Regions from separate parts of the Peptococcus niger genome, predicted to be linked through region 2. Evidence: predicted binding sites of a transcription regulator. Region 2 holds the regulator's gene; the other holds the start of a gene.

Region 1 (10,657 bases), 110 kb from region 2:
AATAGCAAATATAATAATACGGTCGGCTCAAGTCACAGGCCTTAATATGCGCCGCTATCTCTTGTAAGTCTTTTTTATGCATGGTAACCTCCTTTGATCAGTTGACCTAAAGTTTATCTATACTCAGTTTATACCCGAAGCCGGTTCAATGTAAAATAATCGACAGCTTAAAATCCCCCGGAGCAACATAAAACAACGTTTTTAAGTAAAAGTCTGTAACCGCCAATCTTATTCACTTGGCCACACCATAAGGAATGACATTCCTACACACTCCAGCCAAAATTCTCCTAAAAGTCTTGACACGTCTCCATCATTTCGGTATAATTTATTTCGTTGTGAATGCGCCATTAGCTCAGGTGGTAGAGCATCTGACTTTTAATCAGGGTGTCAAAGGTTCGAGTCCTTTATGGCGCATCCTCTAAAAGACCTAGGCAAGGTCTTTTTTTTATTTTCCTCAGAATTCTCAGAGTTACATCCCTTATGGCACATTTCTAAAAATCCCTGTGCGGCATCGCACAGGGATTTTCGCGTTAGGCAGGGACGCCTTTATACGAGCATGGCACCGTCCACGTGGAGGACTTCGCCGGAGATATAGCTGGCATCGTCACCGGCGAGGAAGGCGCAGGCTTTGGCGATGTCTTCCGGCTCGCCAATCCGGCGCAAGGGGATGTTTTGAATGAGCGGTTCGATCATTTCATCCGGAACGTTTCGCATCATATCGGTATTGGTAATCCCCGGAGCGACGGCATTGACGCGGATCCGATCCGGCCCCAATTCGCGGGCTAAGGAGATGGTCAATCCGTTGACGGCAAATTTACTGGTCGGATAGCCGACGCCACGGGTTTGTCCGAAGCGGCTAACCATAGAGCTGGTGGAGATAATGGCGCCGCCGCCTTGTTTTTTCATATGTGGAATAACGGCTAAGATGGCGTTGAAAACGGCTTTGACGTTCAGGTCCATGATTTTATCGAATTTTTCCGGGCTGTAATCGTAAACGGACATATCATCTGCCATACCGGCGTTATTGACCAGGACGTCAATGCGGCCATAGCGGTCAACAATCCGATTCATTTCTTGCTGAAGGGCATCGCCGTCCATTAAATTCGGCCAGGCCCCTTCTACCTGGTCGCCCTTGTCCTTAAAATCCGCCAGGGCTTTGGCAACGGTTTCTTCACGCGAACCGAACAAAACCACTGTAGCCCCTTGGGCCAAAAATTCGGCAACGATGGCGTGGCCAATGCCGCGCGTTCCCCCGGTGACAACACAAATCTTATCTTTTAACATAGAATCCCCCTCCTAAAGACAAACATCAAGGTGTCAGATACATATCTTCTATATACCGAACCTGTCCGCCTTTTATACATAAACTATCAGCCTAGATTAAAACGGCATGTATGGCAATCCGGTTGTCGTGGTTATCGCAGGTGGATAAGGTGACCAGCGGCACCGGTTTATCCGGAAGCTGGCGGTCGGGGCCGGTCAGCTGATTTTTACCGGCAACGCGCGCTCTGAAGGCCTCCCAGGCGGCCCCGGTATAAGCCGGAGCCCGGTAATCTTCATAGGGTGAGGCGATATAGGCGGCGACAATCCGGTAAACGCGCTTGTCTTGCCCTGTTTCAATGTCAATTTTATCGTTTTTGTCGTTGATAAATCCTGATTGCAGGTAGTTTTCCAGATCGTGAAAAACATAACCGGCTGCGACATTGTGCCCGTAAATGACGGTATTTTGATCGGAAAAATCCTTCTGGTTGCCGGCGTCCAAAAAGACGGCACCAAAGGGGTGCGCCGCTCCCTTGTAATCGTGGTCCAGAAAAAAGGCGTTGTCCTCACCTTGCACCAGCGGATAACTGATGTCCGTTCCGGGGATGGATATCCAGCCGATGACGTAGGGGCTATCCACTTGGTGCAAGGCGATACTGCTGTCCGCGGTCATAGCTTTCTGATGCTGCTGGTCTACTTCACTTTTCTGCTCGGCAAATTGCCGGACATCGGATACATAGGTATAAATCTGGTAGGCTGAAACGGCAATCATCAGCAACAAGATGAGCTGAATCAGCCTGATAATCATTTGCTTCACATGTCACCCCCGCTTGTTCACCTCTTCGTTTCAACTGGATAAGGGGTATCGCTGGGCCTTGCCTGTAAATACAGACGGTGCGCGGCTTACAAGAGGGCCATGACCATGTCGCCGTGGCGTTTTTCGTCGTTTTTGACACTTTCAACACTGGCGAAGCGTTCGGCAACCGGGGCATAGGTGTTGACGGCCTTATATTCCCCTTTGGCGATGATCGGGTACAGTCGTTTTCTACCCAGGCCTTTGTACAAGAGCGGCAGCACGACGGAGAGGGTCTTTTTGGGCTCCAGGGTCTGGCCGGTGAGCTTTTTAAAGACGGCGGCGTGGTGGCCTTCTTCGGCGGCCAATTGTAAAAAGATCTCTCTGTCTTTCGGATCTTTTACGGCATCTGCCAAGGCTTTATACATGAGCACGGCGCTGAGTTCACCTTGCTGGGATTTTAAGAGAACCTTCATTTCTTCATTGCTAACGGACATGGGCATCTTCCTTTCATGGTCTTTGTTGGAATGGCAAGTAACTGACAGAGGGCCTGCCATCAACCGGCAGCAGGCCGGACCTTATCCCAAAGGGTCCGACCTCCTGGTCGGAGGATCCCGCCTGCCAAGGGAGTGATAACTTGACTCCTTACCTGTCTACCACAAAAGCGGCTTTCGCAAACCGACCGCCCGGCGGCATTGCGCTTTCGCCTCCAGGTCTAGGGGGCGTGTCAGGGCAAGGACCGTTGGCCGGACATAAAAAAACCGCCCCGGAAGGGGCGGCTAAAGGCGCTTAGCGTTTGTTGCTCTTGCGCCAAATGTTCATCTTTTCGGCTTCTTGGATCAGCTCTTCGCGGAAATCCGGATGGGCGATGGAGATCAAGGCTTCGGCCCGCTGCCAGGTGCTGCGGGCTTTCAGGTTAACGATGCCGTATTCTGTGGCCACGTAGTTCATCATGGACCGGGGGGTGGTGACGATGGTGTAGGGGTCAAAGGTCGGGCGGATGCGGCTCTTCACCGTGCCGTCTTTCATTTTGACGGTGGAGGACAGGGCCATGATGGCTTTCCCGCCTTTGGACCGGTAAGCGCCAAGCATAAAGTCGGCTTGACCGCCGGTGCCGGAAATCTGTTTGATGCCGGCAGCTTCTGAGGAGGCTTGTCCGTATAAGTCCATTTCCAGGCAGTTGTTGATGGCAATAAAGTTATCAATGGAGCCGACGACAAAGGGGTCGTTGGTGTAGTCCACCGGGAAAATGGCGCAGGAGGTGTTCTTGTCTAAGAAGTCATAGCAGCGCTTGGTGCCCATGGCAAAGGTGTAGACGTGCTTGCCCGGGTTGATATTTTTGCGCTTGCCGGTGACCCGGCCGGAGAGCACCATGTCCACCATGGAGTCGGTGAACATTTCGCTGTGAATGCCCAGGTCTTTGAGGTCTGATTCAGAAATCATTTTACCGATGGCATTGGGCATCCCGCCGATGCCGAGCTGGATGCAGGCGCCGTCAAAGAGTTCGCCCATAACGAATTCGGCGACCTTTTTATCAATTTCGCCAAAATTAGCCGGCGGCACTTCATCTAAGGGGCGGTCGTTCTCAACGATGATGTCCACGTCGGAAATGTGAACGTTTTCACCGTAACCGCCGTAGCACACGGGCATGGAGGCGTTCACCTCAACGATGACCGTATCGGCGGCTTCCACCATGGCGTGGAAATGGGAGGCTTCCGGACCGAAGTTGAAATAGCCACTGTCATCCATGGCGGCCACAGGAATAAAGACGACGTTACTTTTGACCTCGCCGTGGTTTAATTCCTGGCGATAGTAACGCGGGTATTCGTGGAAGAGCATGGGAACGAAAAAGGCCTGGGCTTTTTGCCCCAGTTTCCGTTCCAGGCCGCTGAAATGGAAGCTGGAATAATTAAAGTGCTTGCCATCCGGGTCAACGGCGATGACTTGCGGCGGCATGGTGGTGCAGCAACCGCGGATTTTAACGTCTTCCAATTCTTCAGCCCGACCGGCCAGGGCGGCGTCCAGGGCATAGGCCTGCCCGGCGAATGCGCCGTATTCAACCCAGTCGCCGCTTTTAACAACTTTAACGGCTTCTTCGGCGGTTTTAAGCTTGCTTTGGTACTCTTCTTGATAGGTCATAAGGTCCTCCTTCATCAGATCTGGCTACAGATTAGAATTTGTTATCTCTAGTATAAGCTATCTGCTTGAAAATGAAAAGGGAATTGTGAAAATTTGCACGGCTTTTACCCCACCATCCCCGTATCTCTTTCCATTATACCAACCGGACCTGTTTTACACAATGTTCAGACCTTTTCAAACAAAAAAAGCGTCCGCCGGTGCCGGGCACAAGCGAACGCCTTGTTTATGAGGATTGTAAGAAGGAAAGGTCCAGGTCTGCCGGCAGCGGTGCGTAAGCAAGCGCCCCCCAATCAAAACGGGCCTCGCCCCGGGTCAACCCCTGCAGCCAGCCGGTAAAAGCCGCTTGCAGCCGGTCCGGCACATGCAAGTCATAATGTACGGCGGCGTCAAAGCGTTTCTCCGCCGGCCAATGCCGTTCGTTCAGCTGGTAGCTGACCGGTCCTTCATAGGCATAGGGCAGGGTCAGGGTAACCGCTGTTTGGCGCACCATGTCCGTCGGCATGCCGGCCCGTACCGCTTCAGCAGCGGCGCGGGTATAGGCGCGGATCAGACCGCCGGCGCCCAGTTTAACGCCGCCAAAATACCGGACGGTGGCAAGGACCACATCGGTCAGCCCCTCTTTTTTCAAGACTTCCAGACTGGGAATGCCGGCAGTGCCTTGGGGCTCACCATCGTCAGAGGCCCGCATTGAAAGGCCGGCGGGACCGATGATATAGGCCCAAACCACGTGGGTCGCCGTGGGGTGTTCCGCCCGCACAGAAGCGATGAAGGCCTGCGCCTCCTCTTCCGATGTCACCCGGCGAGCGGCCCCGATAAAGCGCGACCGCTCAATCTCAATTGACACATCACCGGGTTCCGCAATGCTGCGGTAGCTTTCCGGCGCCCGGTTGTCATAGGGATCCATTAGGCCTCTTCGAAATAATAGACGACGTAAGCCCGTTGTGGATCTTGATTGACAATGTCCATATATTCCGGCGAAAGAGAGACTTCACCGATGAGGTTAAAGGGGGATTCAAAGTCAAATTCCGGGTCATCGGCACACTTGCAAATGTCCATTTTGGCATTGGGATCGTGCTCCGGCTTGACGCCCAGGGCTTCATAAGCCGCTTTGGCTTCTTCACTACTATCTGCAAAAACAACGCGCGTTCCGGTGGTATGGATCATAAATGAACCTCCTTAAGTTATTCAATATCGTCAATGAATCCCCTTCATTATAGCATATTTAGGGAAAAGAGCCACTCTATGACCTGGAAAATCTCCCTTTCTGTAGACAGAAAAATGCCCTCTGATGAGCAACCCGTCCGGCTGAACGATCCTCATTCCTACCCCATAAGGCCAAGGCACTGATTCCGACCGCCCCTGGTTTCGCCGCCCTCTTTATACATGTGGATTTTTTTCAGGGAGGTAGCGCCAGTATTTTTTAGGCATATGAGCAGCCATCAGTCTTTCATTTTTTCTTTCATCAATGCCTATGGCCTGATAAAAGGTCCGCCAGGCCGACTTAAAGACTTTCTCCTCATCTGTGTCTTCCGGCCTCATTTCAACCACCCGGACGATTTCCAACTCCCCATAAAGGCAGATGGAGGCCTTTTCCCGCTTTTTATCGTAAATGATGAATTTTTCCTTGGGCATCCGCTTCATAAAGTGCCGGGTCAAATATTCCAAAATATCATTTTCAGGCGCCATCTCCCCATACAAAAAGCCATCCTGAATTTGTCTAAACCTGAGCAAGCCCTTGTAGGCATGGTTCTCTGAAGAAAAATTCTTTAAGATTTGCCTAAATAACAGGGGGTATTTTTCAGCAGAATAGAGGTAATCCGGGCCGTACTGGTAGAGGCCCTTAATGATATGGGCCACCGTCTCTTCTTTTTCAGGATTTTTAGACCGGTAGACCTTGTACAAGTCCTCCAGCAGACGCTTGGAAAAGCTTTGGCAGACGCCCTGGGCCACCCTTTGGGCCTTGTCCCAGTCTGTTGCAACCGCTTCCCGGTCAAAGAGCCCCGCTTGTTCCGACGGGGGAGAAATGTGAATATCTTCCAGGTCTTTATAATGGTCGAAGACAACCGTTAGCAGGCCTTCAAAAGACCCGTCATATCCTACCATCATAACGGGCCCCACAGGCTTAACTGTTCCGGCGGATGAGCGCCCCAGCCATCGGATAAGATGGTCCTCAGCTGGTCTGGAGAAAAATGACCGCCCCTATACTTGCCCCCTACCGTTATAAAGTAGCCGGCTTTTTTGGTAGAGATCCGCATGGCCTTCAAGTCCTCAAAGCTGAGCCGTCTAAATTTCCTTGCCTTGATAATCTTATGGGCAGAGACTTTACCAATGCCGGGGATTTTCAGCAGGTCTGCATAGGGAGCCGTGTTGATTTCGATGGGGAATTGGTCAAGATGATGAAGGGCCCAGTTTGCCTTGGGGTCTATGGACAGGTCCAGGTTTTTATTTTTATCGTCCAACAAGTCTTCTGCCTTAAAGCCATAAAATCTTAAAAGCCAGTCTGCCTGGTAAATCCGGTGCTCCCTGGCCAAGGGCGCCCGGTCAATGCCCTGGGTGTACTGGCTGGCGACCACCGGAACAAAGGCGGAGTAATAAACCCGCTTTAAGCTGAAATCCTTATAAAGGCTCTGGGACCTATAGAGGATATCCCTGTCCGTTTCCCGGGAGGCCCCGATAATCATTTGGGTGGTCTGACCGGCAGGGACAAACTTGGGCGCCGACCGGAATTTTTTCCGGTCTTCCCGGTTGGCCAAAAGCCCTTCTTTGACCTCTGCCATCGGATCCAGTATGGCCTGAAAGTTCTTTTGCGGAGCCAGCAGGGCCAGGGACTGCTCTGTGGGCAGCTCAATATTGATGCTTAACCGGTCTACCAGGAGACCTATCCGGTCGACCAGTTCTTTAGCCGCCCCGGGGATGGCCTTCATATGGATATAGCCGTTAAAGTTCATTTCCGTCCTAAGGATCCTGGCCGTTTCTATTAAGAGGGCCATGGTGTAATCAGGATTTCTGATGACGCCTGAGGATAAAAAGAGGCCTTCAATGTAATTCCTCTTATAAAAATTAAGGGTCAGGTCCGCAACCTCCCTAGGGGTGAAGCTTGCCCGCTTGATGTCATTGCTTCTTCGATTGATACAGTACTCACAATTATAGATGCAGTGGTTGGTCAGCAGGATTTTCAAAAGGGAGATACAGCGGCCATCCTCGCTCCAGGAATGGCAAATGCCACTGATGGCGCCATTGCCCAGCCCGGACCTATTGTTCTTCCTGGTCGACCCGCTCGATGAACAGGAGACATCGTACTTGGCCGCATCCGTCAATATCTGAAGTTTTTCATTTAAATCCATAAGATCACCCCGATTGCACCAATCATATGTTCGCACTTCTGCTATTATCATAATCGATTGGCCCCCATTTCTCAATCCCCAATGACAAAAATTTACCAACGGGCAAGCGCCATACCGCTTGTTCCCTTGGCCCAGCTATAAGGCCTGGGGCAATTGCCAGCCGGTGCATAGGCCGACGGCCCTACCGCCACTGGCCATCTCCCGGCCCAACAAAAAAAAGCGCCCGACCGCTTGGTCGAGCGCTTTTTTACTTGATCTTACAATAACCAGGGATCATCCTCCGGATCAATGTAGTCCGGGCCGTTGGTATCTATTTCACGGTCTTCTGTCGGCTTGCCCTTGGTGGGTTGGTTCAATTCCGGATGCGCGTGGTTGGCCGCTTCGTTCCCTTCGCGAGAATCGCGGGCCGGTAGGTTTAAGTCCACGTCTTTGAGATCAATTCCCAAGGCATCCGCCACCCCTTGGCCATAGGCCGGATCGGCCTGGTAGCAGTAGTTGATCCAGCGGTGTTTGATCTGCAAGGTGGAATCGCCCATATTCCGGGCGGTATTTTGGAAGAGGACCTCTTGCTGGTCTGAGGTCATGGCCCGGAAGAGTTTACCCGGTTGGGTAAAGTAATCGTTATCATCCTGGCGAAAATCGTAATGGGCAATATCGCCGTCAGCCGGTTGGGCCGGCGGAATCAATTCCGGGTGGTCGACAAACTGGCCGTAGCTGTTCGGCTCCACATGGAGCTCACTGCCCAGGTTGCCGTCTACCCGCATTTGACCGTCCCGGTGGTAGCTGTGGGGGGCTTTGACGCCCCGGGGCTGGTTCACCGGGATCTGGTGGTGGTTGACCCCCAGTCGGTAGCGCTGGGCGTCCCCATAGGAAAAGAGCCGGGCCTGGAGCATTTTATCCGGCGAGAACCCGATCCCCGGGACAATATTCGCCGGAGTAAAGGCGGCTTGCTCTACCTCTGCAAAATAATTGTCCGGATTGCGGTTTAATTCAAATTCGCCGACAGGGATAAGTGGGTAATCGGCCTTATACCAGACCTTGGTCAAATCAAAGGGATTGTAGGGCATGGCCTTGGCCTGGTCTTCGGTCATGACCTGGATGTAGACCTTCCACTTAGGGTACATGCCCTTTTCAATGGCCGTATAGAGGTCGCGCTGGCTGCTTTCCCGGTCCATACCAACGACTTTTTCCGCTTCCTGGTCGGTTAGGTTTTTAATTCCCTGCTGGGACCGGAAGTGGAACTTGACCCATACCCGGTCGCCGTCTTTATTGATCAGGCTGTAGGCATGGCTGGAAAAGCCGTGCATAAAGCGGAAGGAAAGGGGAATTCCCCGGTCGCCCATAATAATGGTCACCTGGTGCAAGGCTTCCGGCAAAGAACTCCAGAAATCCCAGTTGGTATTCGGTGACCGCAAATTGGTACGGGGGTCCCGCTTAACGGCGTGGTTCAATTCCGGGAATTTCAGGGGATCGCGGAAAAAGAAGACCGGCGTGTTGTTGCCAACCATATCCCAATTGCCTTCATCCGTATAAAATTTCAGGGCAAAGCCACGGATGTCACGTTCCGCATCCGCAGCGCCGCGTTCCCCGGCGACGGTTGAAAAACGGGCGAACATGTCGGTTTTTTTACCGATTTCTGAAAAGATTGAAGCGCAGGTGTACTGGGTAATGTCATGCGTTACGGTAAAGGCCCCGAAGGCTCCCGACCCTTTGGCGTGCATCCGCCGCTCAGGGATGACCTCACGATCAAAGTGGGCCAATTTTTCCATGAGCCAAACGTCCTGCATAACCATGGGGCCGCGCGGACCAACGGTCATGACGTCTTGATTGGTGGCCACCGGCGCTCCGGCTGCAGAAGTAAGTTCAGGGTTTTCGCCGACACAGTCGTTGCGACTGGGCAAGCTTTCGCCTAAGCCATTTTTATCCATTGGGTTTTCCATATCATGCTCCTTTCCACCGACATGCGGCGGTGTCTTCCTGTACAGATACTCTTAATATATATACAGATACCCTTTTGCCTACCACTGGAAACCTATCCTGGTCATGACAGGGGCCGATGCTCTAGCGGGGCGTGTTGCACCAGTCCAGCAAAAAGGCGCCCATAATCTTGGTAAAGTCAAGGAGTTCCGCTTTGTCGGCGGATTCATTTTGCGAATGGGCCTCTTCCAGTTCGCCCGGGCCAAAGGCGACGGCCGGAATGTTAAAGGGCGTAAACCAGCCGGAGTCGTTGACCGTAGAGGACATGGAGATGGTCGGTGCTGCCTGACGCACGCTTTCATAGGCGGCGACCAGTTGCCCGAAGGCCGGGTGATCCTGGTCCAGATCCAGAGAGGGAAAAATTTCCCCCTTATCTTCCACCATGGACCGACCGCCCCAGGTGATTTCCGGAGGGCAGTCCCGCAGCCAGGGGTCGGCTGCAGCAACAGCGGCCAGGTGGGCATCAATTTCCCGGGTAATGGCGCGTACATCTTCATTCGGATAAAAATGTACGGTGAACCACAGCTTGCATTCATCGGCAATAAAGGCCGGGTTGGTGCCGCCTTCAATATAAGCCGGGTTAATGGTGTTGGTGCCCGGTGCAAAACCGGGATAATGCCGGGTCACCGCCCAGTGCCGTTCCAATTCTTGCAAGCCTTGAATGATCGGAATCATTTTTTCAATGGCGCTGAAGCCGACAAGGCCGCCGCCGGCGTGAATCAAGCCTCGCCGGTTGCCGTCATGATAGGTTTTATTGCCGCGCACGGTCACCCAGCCGGTGATGACCCCGCCTTGTCCCTGCAGTTCTAAGGCCGAGGTGTCGTTGACCACGGCATAATCTGCCGTATAGCCTTTTTCCAACATTTCCCGGGTACCGGCTTCACCGGATTCTTCGCCCACTGCCGCTTGGAAGATGATATCCCCTTTTAAGGCGATCCCTTCTTCGTGCATCAGCTTCAGCAGGAAAAGGTCTGCGGCAATCCCGCCTTTCATATCTGAGGTTCCTCGCCCGTACAGGCGACCGTCGACCTCTGTCAGCTGAAAGGGCGGATGGGCCCAGGCGCTTGCATCGCCGATGGGGGCCACGTCTACGTGGCCGTTGAGGATCAGGTCGTGGTAGGCGGCTGAATCCGTGCCTTTTTTA
Region 2 (10,657 bases):
TTATCGGCTTTATCACCGCCATTTTGGCGGAAAATGCTCCCCTGCGTGAATTGGTCGGTTTGAAGCCGGATGAAGTGGCCCAATGTGCGCTCATCTTAGGCGAACCGGCGGTCCGCTACCATCGCGAGGTGGCACGTCGCCCTCTGCGGCTCACCCGCTTATAGGAAATATAGGAAAAGACCTCTCCGTCGCTAGACGGAGAGGTCTTTTTAGTGGTCCTCTTTACGCACCTCTTTAATATAATTATAAATGCTGTAGCGAGAAACGCCTAAGGCGTCAGCAATCAGGCGGACGCTGTTTTGGATTTGTAAAATCCCGCGCTTGTCCAAGTCCCGGACGACTTTTAAGCGGTCGGCCTTTTTGAAATTTGAAACCGGTTTATTGGTTGACTGGATGCTGGCCTGGATAATGGGCGCCAGGGCGGAGGGCGTATTAATGCCTAAAATATCCAGGTCTTCCTGGTCTGAGGACGTTTGTAAAAAATTCATCAGCGTGTACTGCATGGCCTCCACCTGGGTGCAGTCGTAATTGATGCAAAAAGCGATGTTGCGGCCACCAATTTTTTTAACAATGGTCGAGGACTTGAGTGAGGGCCCATTTTTTCGAATTTTTTTCTTGTAGTTGAGATAAACGTTTTCATCTGTGTTGCGGACGCGGGCTTTGGCCTCGTCAATCAAGGGCGATCCAACTTCACGTCCGGTCACATGACCGTTATAGATGTACAGGACCGCCTTTTCCGGTGTATCCAAATCGGAAATGCAGACCTCGCAATCCTTCCCGAAGGTTAGCGCAATGGCTTCGCCGATTTGATTCAAGAGTTCAAGCACATCATTTTCCGGAACAGACCCCATCAAGATCCCTCCTATTTGTAGGAACATTCAACATAATTTAAAAAAAGTATAGCATGAGATGTCAAAGACCACAAGGGCTTGCAGGAAAATCCCACTTGAGCCGGCTGTGATTTATGCAATTGCGAATGGCCATCCAGGCGGGGAAGAGGCATTTGAAAAAAGTCAGGGGGCATGCGCTTAGCTACCCATCAGGACGCCTCCATTGATAGACAAGAGCTGTTGAACAGTTGAAAATAAAGTTGGTCTGACGCCAACATTGAGGTAAAAATATGTTGAAAAATAAAAAATATCTATAAAAATGTTGAAAAAAATCAAAAGTGTGATAGGATAGAACTAAGCAATGTACCACTGTTATGGAGAAGTGATAAGGAGAGGATGAAATCCATTATGAAAGAACTGCTGACCGGTAACGAGGCATTTGCACGCGGCGTCATCGATGCCGGCGTTCATTTCGCTTCCGCCTATCCGGGGACGCCGTCCAGTGAAATTTTGAAAAACATCGCCTTGGACGACCGTCTCGTTGCAGAATGGGCCCCCAATGAAAAGGTGGCCATGGAAAGCGCCATCGGTGCTTCCATCGCTGGCGGACGTGCTTTTGCAAGCATGAAGCACGTTGGCCTGAACGTTGCCGCCGACCCCTTTATGACCTACGCTTACATGGGTGTGCATGGCGGCTTTGTTTTCGTTTCTGCAGACGACCCGGGACAACATTCCTCACAGAACGAGCAGGACAACCGTAACTTTGCCAAGTTTGGCAAAGTGGCCATGTTGGAACCGTCAGATAGCCAAGAGTGCTATGACATGGTGCGCGAGGCCTATGAGTTATCAGAAGAACTGAACACCATTGTGATGGTACGGTCTACAACCCGTATTTCTCACGCTAAGAGTTTGGTGGAAACCCGGGAGCGGAAAGAAGTCCCCATTCAGCCGCTGTGGGATCGGGCAACGAACATGCAGCACTTCGGTTCGGCGCCTTCTTCCTCCAAACCGAACCGCCGCCTGCTGGATGCGCGTCAACCGAAAATGCGCGCAGCTGCTGAAGCATCGCCTTTCAATACGGTTGAGGACAACGGCGCCGATATCGGCATCGTCACTTCCGGCGCGGCCTATAATTACGTTAAAGAAGTTTTCGGCGATCAGGCAAATATTTTAAAACTTGGCTTTACCTGCCCCCTGCCGCTGGATAAAATTCGCGAATTTGCCGGCACCGTTAAAAAGCTTTATGTCGTCGAAGAGCTTGACCCGTTTATGGAAGAGCAAATCAAAGCTGCCGGCATTGACTGCATCGGCAAGGAAGTCATTCCGGCTGTGGACGAATTAAACCCTGGGATCATCGCCAAGGCCCTCTTAGGGGAAGACCATAAGGGCATTCAAATCGATCCGAAAGATTTGATCCCGCGTCCGCCGACCATGTGTGCCGGCTGCCCGCACCGGTCCTTCTTCTATGCGTTGGGCAAACGGAAGAATTGCTATATTTCCAATGACATCGGCTGCTATACCCTGGGCGGGTATGAACCGCTTTTCTGCTTGGACAGCGGGATCTGCATGGGCAGTGCGACGGCCGTTGGCCATGGGGTGGCCAAAATTCTCCAGCAGTCCGGTGAAGAAAAACGGGTTGTTGCCGTGATGGGGGACAGTACCTTCTTCGCCACCGGCATGAATGGGTTGGAAAACTCCCTGTACAACGGCTCTAACCTGATTACCGTCGTTCTAGACAACCGGATCACCGCCATGACCGGGCACCAGGAAAACCCCGGCTCCGGCTTTACCGCCCAAGGTGAGATCAGCCACATGGTCAGTGTGGAAGAAGTGGCCCGCGCCTTCGGCTGTAAGCTCATCCGCACCGTCAACCCGCATGATCAGAAAGCCACGAATGACGCCTTAGACTGGGCCTTTGCTCAAACGGAACCTTGCGTCATCATCAGCCGCTACCCATGCGCCTTGAAGAAATACACCGAAGCAGACCTGGAAGAATTCGGCCCCTTGAATCGCCGCTTTACGGTTGACCAGGATGTCTGCATCGGTTGCAAAAAATGCACCCGCACCGGCTGCCCGGCTATTATCTTCCAAACCGAGATCAAGAAAAGCTCTATTGATCGCAATCAATGCCTCGGTTGCAGCCTTTGCTCACAGGTATGCCCGGTTAAGGCCATCCACGCCGTTGGTGAGCCTTGCCTCGGAAAGGAGACGCAGAAAAAATGAGTGTGACATCCGTTCTGTTGGTCGGTATCGGTGGTCAAGGCACGGTCTTTCTGTCCAATATTCTGGTCAAAGGGCTGCTGAATGCCGGTTATGACGTAAAAATGAGTGAAATTCACGGCATGGCGCAACGTGGCGGCACGGTGTCCACCCAGGTGCGCTATGGCGATAAGGTCTATTCGCCAATCATCGGTGACGGCGAAGCCGACATCATGGTTGCCTTTGAAAAGCAGGAAGCCTTGCGCTACATGCACCTTTTAAAACCGGGCGGGGAACTCATCGTCAATGATGAAGGCTTGCCCTCAGCCCCGGTTCAGTCCGGTAAAATCACCTACCCGGAAGACACCATTGACGTGTTAAAGGGGCTGGTGGCAGATACCGTGGTCATCAAAGCTTCGGATATTGCCGATGAATTGGGCAATCCGAAGGTCGCCAATGTGGTCCTGTTTGGGGCCTTGGCAAAATTGATGAACCTGGCGGACATTGATTGGAAACCGGTCATCGCCGCATCGGTCAAAGAAAAATTTGTTGATGTGAACATGGAGGCCTTTGACCGCGGTCAAGCCTTGATCCAATAAATGACAGTCCTGTCGGTGAGCTGATGGCCCACCAACCTGGAAATAAAAAATCCCTGGAACTGCTTTTAAGGGCAGTTCCAGGGATTTTTTCTGCTGGGCTTAACGGTGCATATCTCGATAGCAACCGATGACCTTCCCGATGATCATGGGGTTTTCAGCGTAAATCGGTTCCATGGAGGGATTTTCCGGCTGCAACCGAATGCGATTTTTTTCCCGGTAGTAGGTTTTGCAGGTGGCTTCATCGCCAATCAGGGCGACAATGATATCGCCATTGGCAGCCGTGGGCTGGGGGGCAACAATAATATAATCCCCGTCCAGGATGCCGGCGTCAATCATGGATTCGCCGCGAATGCGCAGCATAAAGGCACCTTCATCGCGGATGAACCGCATGGGCATGGCAATGCGGTCTTCTAAATTTTCATCGGCAAAAATAGGGGCGCCGGCCGCCACAGCCCCATAGACCGGCAAGCCGACCATTTCTTCAAAGACCTCTTCGTTGACTGCGGCAAAAGACCGGTAGTCGGAGCCATCGCTGTTTTTTAAGATCATGATGGCCCGGGGCTTGGTCGGGTCCCGTTGGATATAGCCCTTTTTTTCCAGTTGGTTCAAATGATTGTGGACGGTGGACGAGCTTTTCAGGTCAACGGCTTCGCCGATTTCCCGCACTGACGGCGGATAACCTTTTTCTTCCACCTCGGCGGTGATGAAATCTAAAATCCGCACCTGGCGAGCACTTAAAGCGGTTTTTATCTGCATACGGGACTCCTTTCAGCGCATGGAGACATCGGGTAATGTTGCCTCCAGTATACAAAAAAAATACACAAAAATCAAACGTTTATTCGGCGAATGGGAGTTCCCTTTTTTGCCGGGCCTTGCGCTTGCCTGGCCGGTACAAGTGGTCTTGTTGAGGCCAGATTAGGGTTAGACGGTATTTTTTTCTTGATAAGGGGCATAAATCTCTAAAAAGTATTGACAAGTACCGGCCGGTTCGGTAAACTGTATAAGTGCCTTTTGACGGCACGTCTTTTTATATTGTCAAAAATCCGAAATTCCTCTACAGGAGGTGTAAACATGCGCGTCGGAATTACATTGGAATGCACAGAGTGCAAAAATAGAAATTACCAAACGAATAAGAATAAGAAGAACACCACCGGGCGCCTTGAAGTCAAAAAATATTGCCCGTTCTGCAAATCCCATCAACTGCATAAAGAAACCAAATAACGCTCTAATTAGGTAAGGATGATTGAAATGAGCAGACAAAAAGGCAATGAAAAGAAGGAAGGATTTTTTAAACGGTTAAAGAAAAATCTTCGCCTTTCTTTCAGTGAACTGAAAAAAGTTCATTGGCCCAACCGCCAGGAAACCATTACCTACACCGGTGTTGTTTTGGTCACCGTTGCCATTATTACAGCGTTGATTTGGGTAGTGGATTCCGGCATCACGGCTGCTTTAGGCTTGTTATTGTAAGAGAGGAGGCCAATCCTCACCATGGCTGAAAATCAAAATAAGGCATGGTACGCGATTCATACCTATAGCGGCTACGAGAAGAAGGTGCAAAGCACCCTTCTCACTCGAGCCAAGACCATGAACATGGAAGACTATATTCTGCGCTGCCTTGTCCCTGAAGAAGAAGTGCGCGAAATGAAAAATGGCGCTAACCGTACTGTGGTACGGAAGCTTTTTCCGGGCTATGTCTTTGTGGAAATGGTTTTAACCGATGAGTCATGGTATGTGGTGCGCAATACCACCGGTGTAACCGGCTTTGTAGGTGCGGGCAACAGTCCTGTACCCTTGCAGGATTACGAAGTGGAGCCGCTTTTGCGTGCGCTGGAAGCTGCAGAGGAGGGCGAAACAGTTCCGCCGGCAGACTTGGATGCCGAAGTAGGCGATACGGTGGGCTTTACCGATTCGTCTTTTGCGGACTTTATCGGTACCATTGTGGCAATTGACCGAGACCGTCGCAAAGTTCAAGTGAGCGCTGCCTTGTTTGGCGGACGCGAAACCAGCATGGAAATGGACTTTGACAAGGTCTATGTGAAAAAGTAACCTTAAATAAGGAGGTGTTTTTATGGCAAAGAAAGTCATCGGTTTTATTAAATTGCAAGTTGAAGCCGGGAAAGCAAACCCTGCACCGCCCGTTGGGCCGGCCCTGGGTCAGCACGGTGTCAACATGATGCAATTCTGCAATGATTTCAATGAACGCACAAAGTCTCAGATGGGGATGTTGATTCCGGTTGAAATTACCGTGTATCAGGACCATTCCTTTACGTTCATCACCAAAACCCCGCCTGCAGCAGTTTTGCTGAAAAAAGCGGCCGGTTTGGAACGGGCCTCCGGTGAACCGAACAAGAATAAGGTCGGCAAAGTCACCGAGGCACAAGTGCGTGAAATCGCAGAAACAAAAATGCAAGATTTAAATGCCGCTACCATCGAAACCGCCATGTCTATGATCAAGGGCTCTGCCCGCAGCATGGGGATTGAAGTAGAAGGCTAATTGCGAGACATGTGGGAGGCGGAAGCCGTTTGCACCACAAAGGAGGATAACACATGGCAAAACACGGTAAGAAATACAACGAGAATGCCAAACTCGTTGACCGTAACAAACTGTATGAAGTTGATGAAGCCTTTGCGCTCATCAAAAAATATGCCAAAGCCAATTTTGACGAATCCGTTGAAGTGGCATTCAAATTGGGCATTGACACACGTCATGCCGACCAGCAAATTCGTAATGCAATGGTACTGCCGCACGGTACAGGCGTCAGCCGGTCCGTTTTGGTTTTCGCTAAAGGCGATAAGGCCAAAGAAGCAGAAGCTGCCGGTGCTGAATTTGTCGGTGCGGAAGACATGGTCGACAAAATCAAAGGCGGTTGGACCGACTTCAATGTGGCCATTGCAACTCCGGATATGATGGGAACCGTTGGTAAAATCGGGCGGATTTTAGGGCCGAAAGGCTTAATGCCGAACCCGAAAACCGGGACCGTCACCATGGACGTTGAAAATGCCGTCAAAGAAGTTAAGGCCGGGAAGATCGAATATCGTGCTGAAAAAGCCGGTGTCGTTCATGCGCCGATCGGTAAACTGAGCTTTGAAGAGAATGCTTTGGTCGAAAACTTTAACGCCCTGGCAGCAGCCATCGTTAAAGCGAAACCGGCTTCTCAAAAAGGGGTTTACGTTAAAAGCGTAACCATTTCCACCAGCATGGGCCCGGGGATCAAATTGAACCCGAACCATATTGCTTAATTTGAATATGTTATCTGCCGGAGACAGCGGGGGCGAAAGCTTAATCATCCTGCCGAGGCGCCATGACATCCATCAGGATGCTAAGGCCTCTGTCTCGCGAGACGAGGCTTTTTCTTTTGGGCAGATACATAAATGTCAGATCATGAAAGGGAGGTGAATCTGTTGTCAACCTTTGAAAGCAAAAAACAGATTGTCACCGATTTACAAGCTAAATTTGAAGCTGCAAAAAGCGTTGTTGTTGTGGACTATACCGGCGTTAATGCCAAACAAACCACTGCCTTGCGTAAATCCATGCGTGAAGGCAATGTGGAATACGTCGTTGCGAAAAACACCCTCTTCTTGCGTGCCGCTGAAGCCGCAGGTTACACCGGGATGGATGAAATGTTTACCGGCGTTTCCGCTGTGGCTTTCTGCGCAGAAGATGAAGTAAAACCGGCCAATATCCTGTCAAAATTCATCAAAGACAATAAAATTATGGTCCTGAAGGGCGGTATCCTGGAAGGCGAAGTCATTGATGCCGCTAAGGTCGAAGTGCTCGGCAGCCTGCCGTCCAAGGAAGAACTCTTGTCCAAAGTGGCTTCCTGCTTCAAAGGGCCTTTGCAAAATGTTTGCTACGCCCTCGATGCTGTTCGTAAAAAAGCCGAAGAAGAAAACGCAAGCGCGTAACGGCAAAGCAATTAGAAAAGGAGAAACACCATGTCCGAAAAAATCACCCAGATCATTGATCTTGTTAAAGAATTATCCGTTGTTGAACTTTCTGAACTCGTCAACACCTTTGAAGAAGAATTCGGCGTAACCGCAGCCGCTCCGGTTGCTGTTGCCGGTGCAGCTGTTGCCGGTGGCGCTGCTGAAGAAGAAAAAACCGAATTTGACCTTGAACTGACCGATGTCGGCGCTACCAAGATCAAAGTCATCAAAGTGGTTCGTGAATTGACCGGTCTTGGCCTCAAAGAAGCCAAAGAATTGGTTGACGGCGCACCGAAAATGGTTAAAGAAGGCATGTCTAAAGAAGACGCTGAAGCCGGTAAAGCCAAATTGGAAGAAGTCGGCGCTACAGCTACCCTTAAATAATCAGGTTTATTCGGCCGCTCTGCTGAGGCAGGGCGGTTTTTGTTTTGCTGAACGGATTGACGGGTATTTTCCCATCGCTTATAATGAGTAAAAAATTTTGGCGGAGGTGGACGATGAAACGCCTGGTCAGAGAAGTGGGCCTTCTGTACGACCTGCTTTTAATATTAACCCTGTCAGATGTGCTTTTTATGCTTTTCGTGCGCAATACCCTGAGTCAGGCCTTGTTGCAGTTTAAATTGGAAGGCCTGTATTTTTTCTACTTGCAGTTTGCCCTCCCCTGGATTTACATCGGGACCAGCTTGCTCCTGGCGACAACGCTGGCGATGCGGTTGGGCATCCGGGTCCGCCCGGCCTTGCGGTTGGGCATGCGGCTTTTGGCGCTGGCCCTGCCGGCGGTCTATATTGGCGTGATGGTCTGGCAATGGCAGACCCAGGGCGATGGCGATGTCCAGTTGCCGGCCCTTATGCTGCAAGGCGGTGCGAATTGGCTTTTGGCCTTGCTTGGCTTGGTCTTGACGCCGGCCCTTCTGCCAGCGGCCCTGCCTGTAGCGGATGACGAGGCGGATGGGGTGTCTGAGGACCTGTGACCCGGCATCCCTTGACAAAATTTGGTGATTTTGCTAAGATAACCTCAATATACAGAAACCTTTGATTGCGAAGAGTACCTGTGGCGATAAACCTCAGCGAGTTCCGGATGGTGGGAGCGGAATGGTGGATGCTTCAGGGAATGGACGCATGAGGGCGGAGGGAAAGGCTGGGCCGAGTACTATCCGACGGGCACTTCACCCGTTATCCAGGAAGCGTATATGATGGTATACGACTGAGTGGGCGCATTTTTTGCGCCAAACCGGGTGGCACCGCAGAGTCCGTCTCTGTCCCGTATGGGGACAGAGACGTTTTTTTATGCCTTGTCCCACAGTCGACCATGCTGTATAACCCACCAAGAAGACTGAAAGGATGAGCCAAATGACAAAGATCCCAAACCGCATTTACCTGACAGAAGATGAAATGCCCACTTACTATTACAACCTGCGCGCCGACATGCCGGACAAACCGGACCCCCTGCTGGATCCGGATACCGGCGCAGCGGTGACGGTTGAAGACCTGCACCCGATTTTTTGTGATGCCCTGGCCCGGCAGGAACTGGACAATAAAACGCCTCAGATCGACATCCCTGAAGAGGTCCAGGCCTTTTATAAAAAATACCGGCCCTCTCCCTTGTGCCGGGCCTACAGCCTGGAAAAATATCTGGACACACCGGCAAAGATTTACTATAAATTTGAGGGCAACAATACCAGCGGCAGCCATAAGCTAAACTCAGCGGTGGCCCAGGTCTATTATGCCAAAGAAGAAGGGGTGCGCCGGTTGACGACTGAAACCGGCGCCGGCCAATGGGGAACCGCCTTGTCGGAAGCCTGTGCCCATTTTGGACTGGACCTCACGGTCTTTATGGTCAAATGTTCCTATGAGCAGAAACCCTTTCGCAAGGCCATCATGGAAACATTTAAGAGCCGTGTTGTCCCCAGCCCCAGTGACACCACAGCCGTGGGCCGTCAAATCCTGGCTGCCCATCCGGGCACATCCGGCAGCCTTGGTTGTGCCATTGCTGAAGCGGTGGAAGAGGCTGTTCAATCTGAAGATACGCGCTATGTCTTGGGGTCTGTTTTAAACCAAGTGGTCCTGCACCAGTCCATTGTCGGCCTGGAATGTGAGCAGGCCTTTGCTAAAATTGACGACTATCCGGACACCGTCATCGGCTGTGCCGGCGGTGGCTCCAACCTTGGCGGCATCATCGCCCCCTTTGTGCGGGATAAATTGCAGGGGAAACACCAAACGGATATTTTAGCGGTGGAGCCGGCCAGCTGCCCCTCCATGACCCGCGGCCGCTACGCCTATGATTTTTGCGACACCGGTCATGTGACGCCCCTGGCAAAAATGTATACGGTCGGCGCCGACTATATGCCGGCGGCCAGTCATGCCGGCGGCCTGCGCTTTCATGGCATGAGCCCCATCGTCTCAAAACTTTACCACGACGGTCACATGCGCGCCAAAAGCTATCGGCAAACGGAAATCTTTGAAGCGGCGGTGCTCTTTGCCAAGCTGGAAACCATCCTGCCGGCGCCTGAGTCTGCCCACGCCATTAAGGCCGCTATTGATGAAGCCTTGTACTGTAAAGAAAGTGGCGAGGCCAAGACCATCTTGTTTGGCCTAACCGGCACCGGCTATTTTGACATGACCGCCTATGCCGCCTATACTAATGGAACAATGACCGATTATGTGCCGACCGATGCCGAACTGGCGGTGGCACTTGAAAAATTGCCGCTGGTGCCCGGTCAAGCTTAAAGGCCGGGCCCGGCAGAAAATGGAGGCATACAGATGACAGACAATACCATCAGCGGCCAATGCCCGCATTGTCAAGCGGAAATGAGCATTGAGCGGCCGGAAATCATTGACGCCGACCGGGAGCCGGACATCAAGGCGACGCTCCTTTCCGGTCAGTTTTTCACCGCCCACTGCCCGGCTTGCGACCAAGACTTTATCGCCGCCACCCCTCTTTTGTATTACGATCGCCGGCGGACCGCTGTGATTCAAATGGTACCCGGCTATGATGGCGAAAGCCCGCTTTTGGGTGATGACGTGTTCAATGCTCTGCAAACCGCGGACAGCGGCCAACCGGTGCGGATGATCCGCCGGGTGGTGACCACCCCCAATGAGCTC

The links. Region 2 encodes LexA, which represses DNA repair genes until DNA is damaged. Its sites were predicted from a motif close to CNAACANNTGTTNG; they were not measured.
Region 1: BLQ16_RS02815 (putative DNA modification/repair radical SAM protein) is a predicted target of LexA. The motif match lies at 7,556-7,569, and genes of this name have one in related genera.

Annotation. Positions count from the first base shown of each region.
Region 1 is NZ_FNAF01000002.1:202,127-212,783, reverse strand. It holds gene BLQ16_RS02860 (toll/interleukin-1 receptor domain-containing protein) at 1-82, opposite strand, end outside; tRNA gene BLQ16_RS02855 (tRNA-Lys) at 342-414, shown strand; gene BLQ16_RS02850 (SDR family NAD(P)-dependent oxidoreductase) at 547-1,284, opposite strand; gene BLQ16_RS02845 (class B sortase) at 1,376-2,068, opposite strand; gene BLQ16_RS02840 (demethoxyubiquinone hydroxylase family protein) at 2,164-2,550, opposite strand; gene BLQ16_RS02835 (acetyl-CoA hydrolase/transferase family protein) at 2,843-4,192, opposite strand; gene BLQ16_RS02830 (IMPACT family protein) at 4,416-5,096, opposite strand; gene BLQ16_RS02825 (hypothetical protein) at 5,096-5,356, opposite strand; gene BLQ16_RS02820 (TIGR03915 family putative DNA repair protein) at 5,570-6,298, opposite strand; gene BLQ16_RS02815 (putative DNA modification/repair radical SAM protein) at 6,295-7,536, opposite strand; gene BLQ16_RS02810 (catalase) at 7,794-9,476, opposite strand; gene BLQ16_RS02805 (acetylornithine deacetylase) at 9,598-10,657, opposite strand, start outside.
Region 2 is NZ_FNAF01000002.1:88,859-99,515, forward strand. It holds gene BLQ16_RS02165 (nitroreductase family protein) at 1-164, shown strand, start outside; gene BLQ16_RS02170 (helix-turn-helix transcriptional regulator) at 210-851, opposite strand; gene iorA (indolepyruvate ferredoxin oxidoreductase subunit alpha) at 1,239-3,053, shown strand; gene BLQ16_RS02180 (indolepyruvate oxidoreductase subunit beta) at 3,050-3,628, shown strand; gene lexA (transcriptional repressor LexA) at 3,728-4,384, opposite strand; gene rpmG (50S ribosomal protein L33) at 4,700-4,849, shown strand; gene secE (preprotein translocase subunit SecE) at 4,877-5,095, shown strand; gene nusG (transcription termination/antitermination protein NusG) at 5,117-5,674, shown strand; gene rplK (50S ribosomal protein L11) at 5,697-6,122, shown strand; gene rplA (50S ribosomal protein L1) at 6,176-6,868, shown strand; ribosomal protein L10 leader region at 6,868-6,991, shown strand; gene rplJ (50S ribosomal protein L10) at 7,031-7,534, shown strand; gene rplL (50S ribosomal protein L7/L12) at 7,565-7,939, shown strand; gene BLQ16_RS02225 (hypothetical protein) at 8,053-8,526, shown strand; T-box leader at 8,579-8,822, shown strand; gene BLQ16_RS02230 (TrpB-like pyridoxal phosphate-dependent enzyme) at 8,906-10,282, shown strand; gene BLQ16_RS02235 (CpXC domain-containing protein) at 10,316-10,657, shown strand, end outside.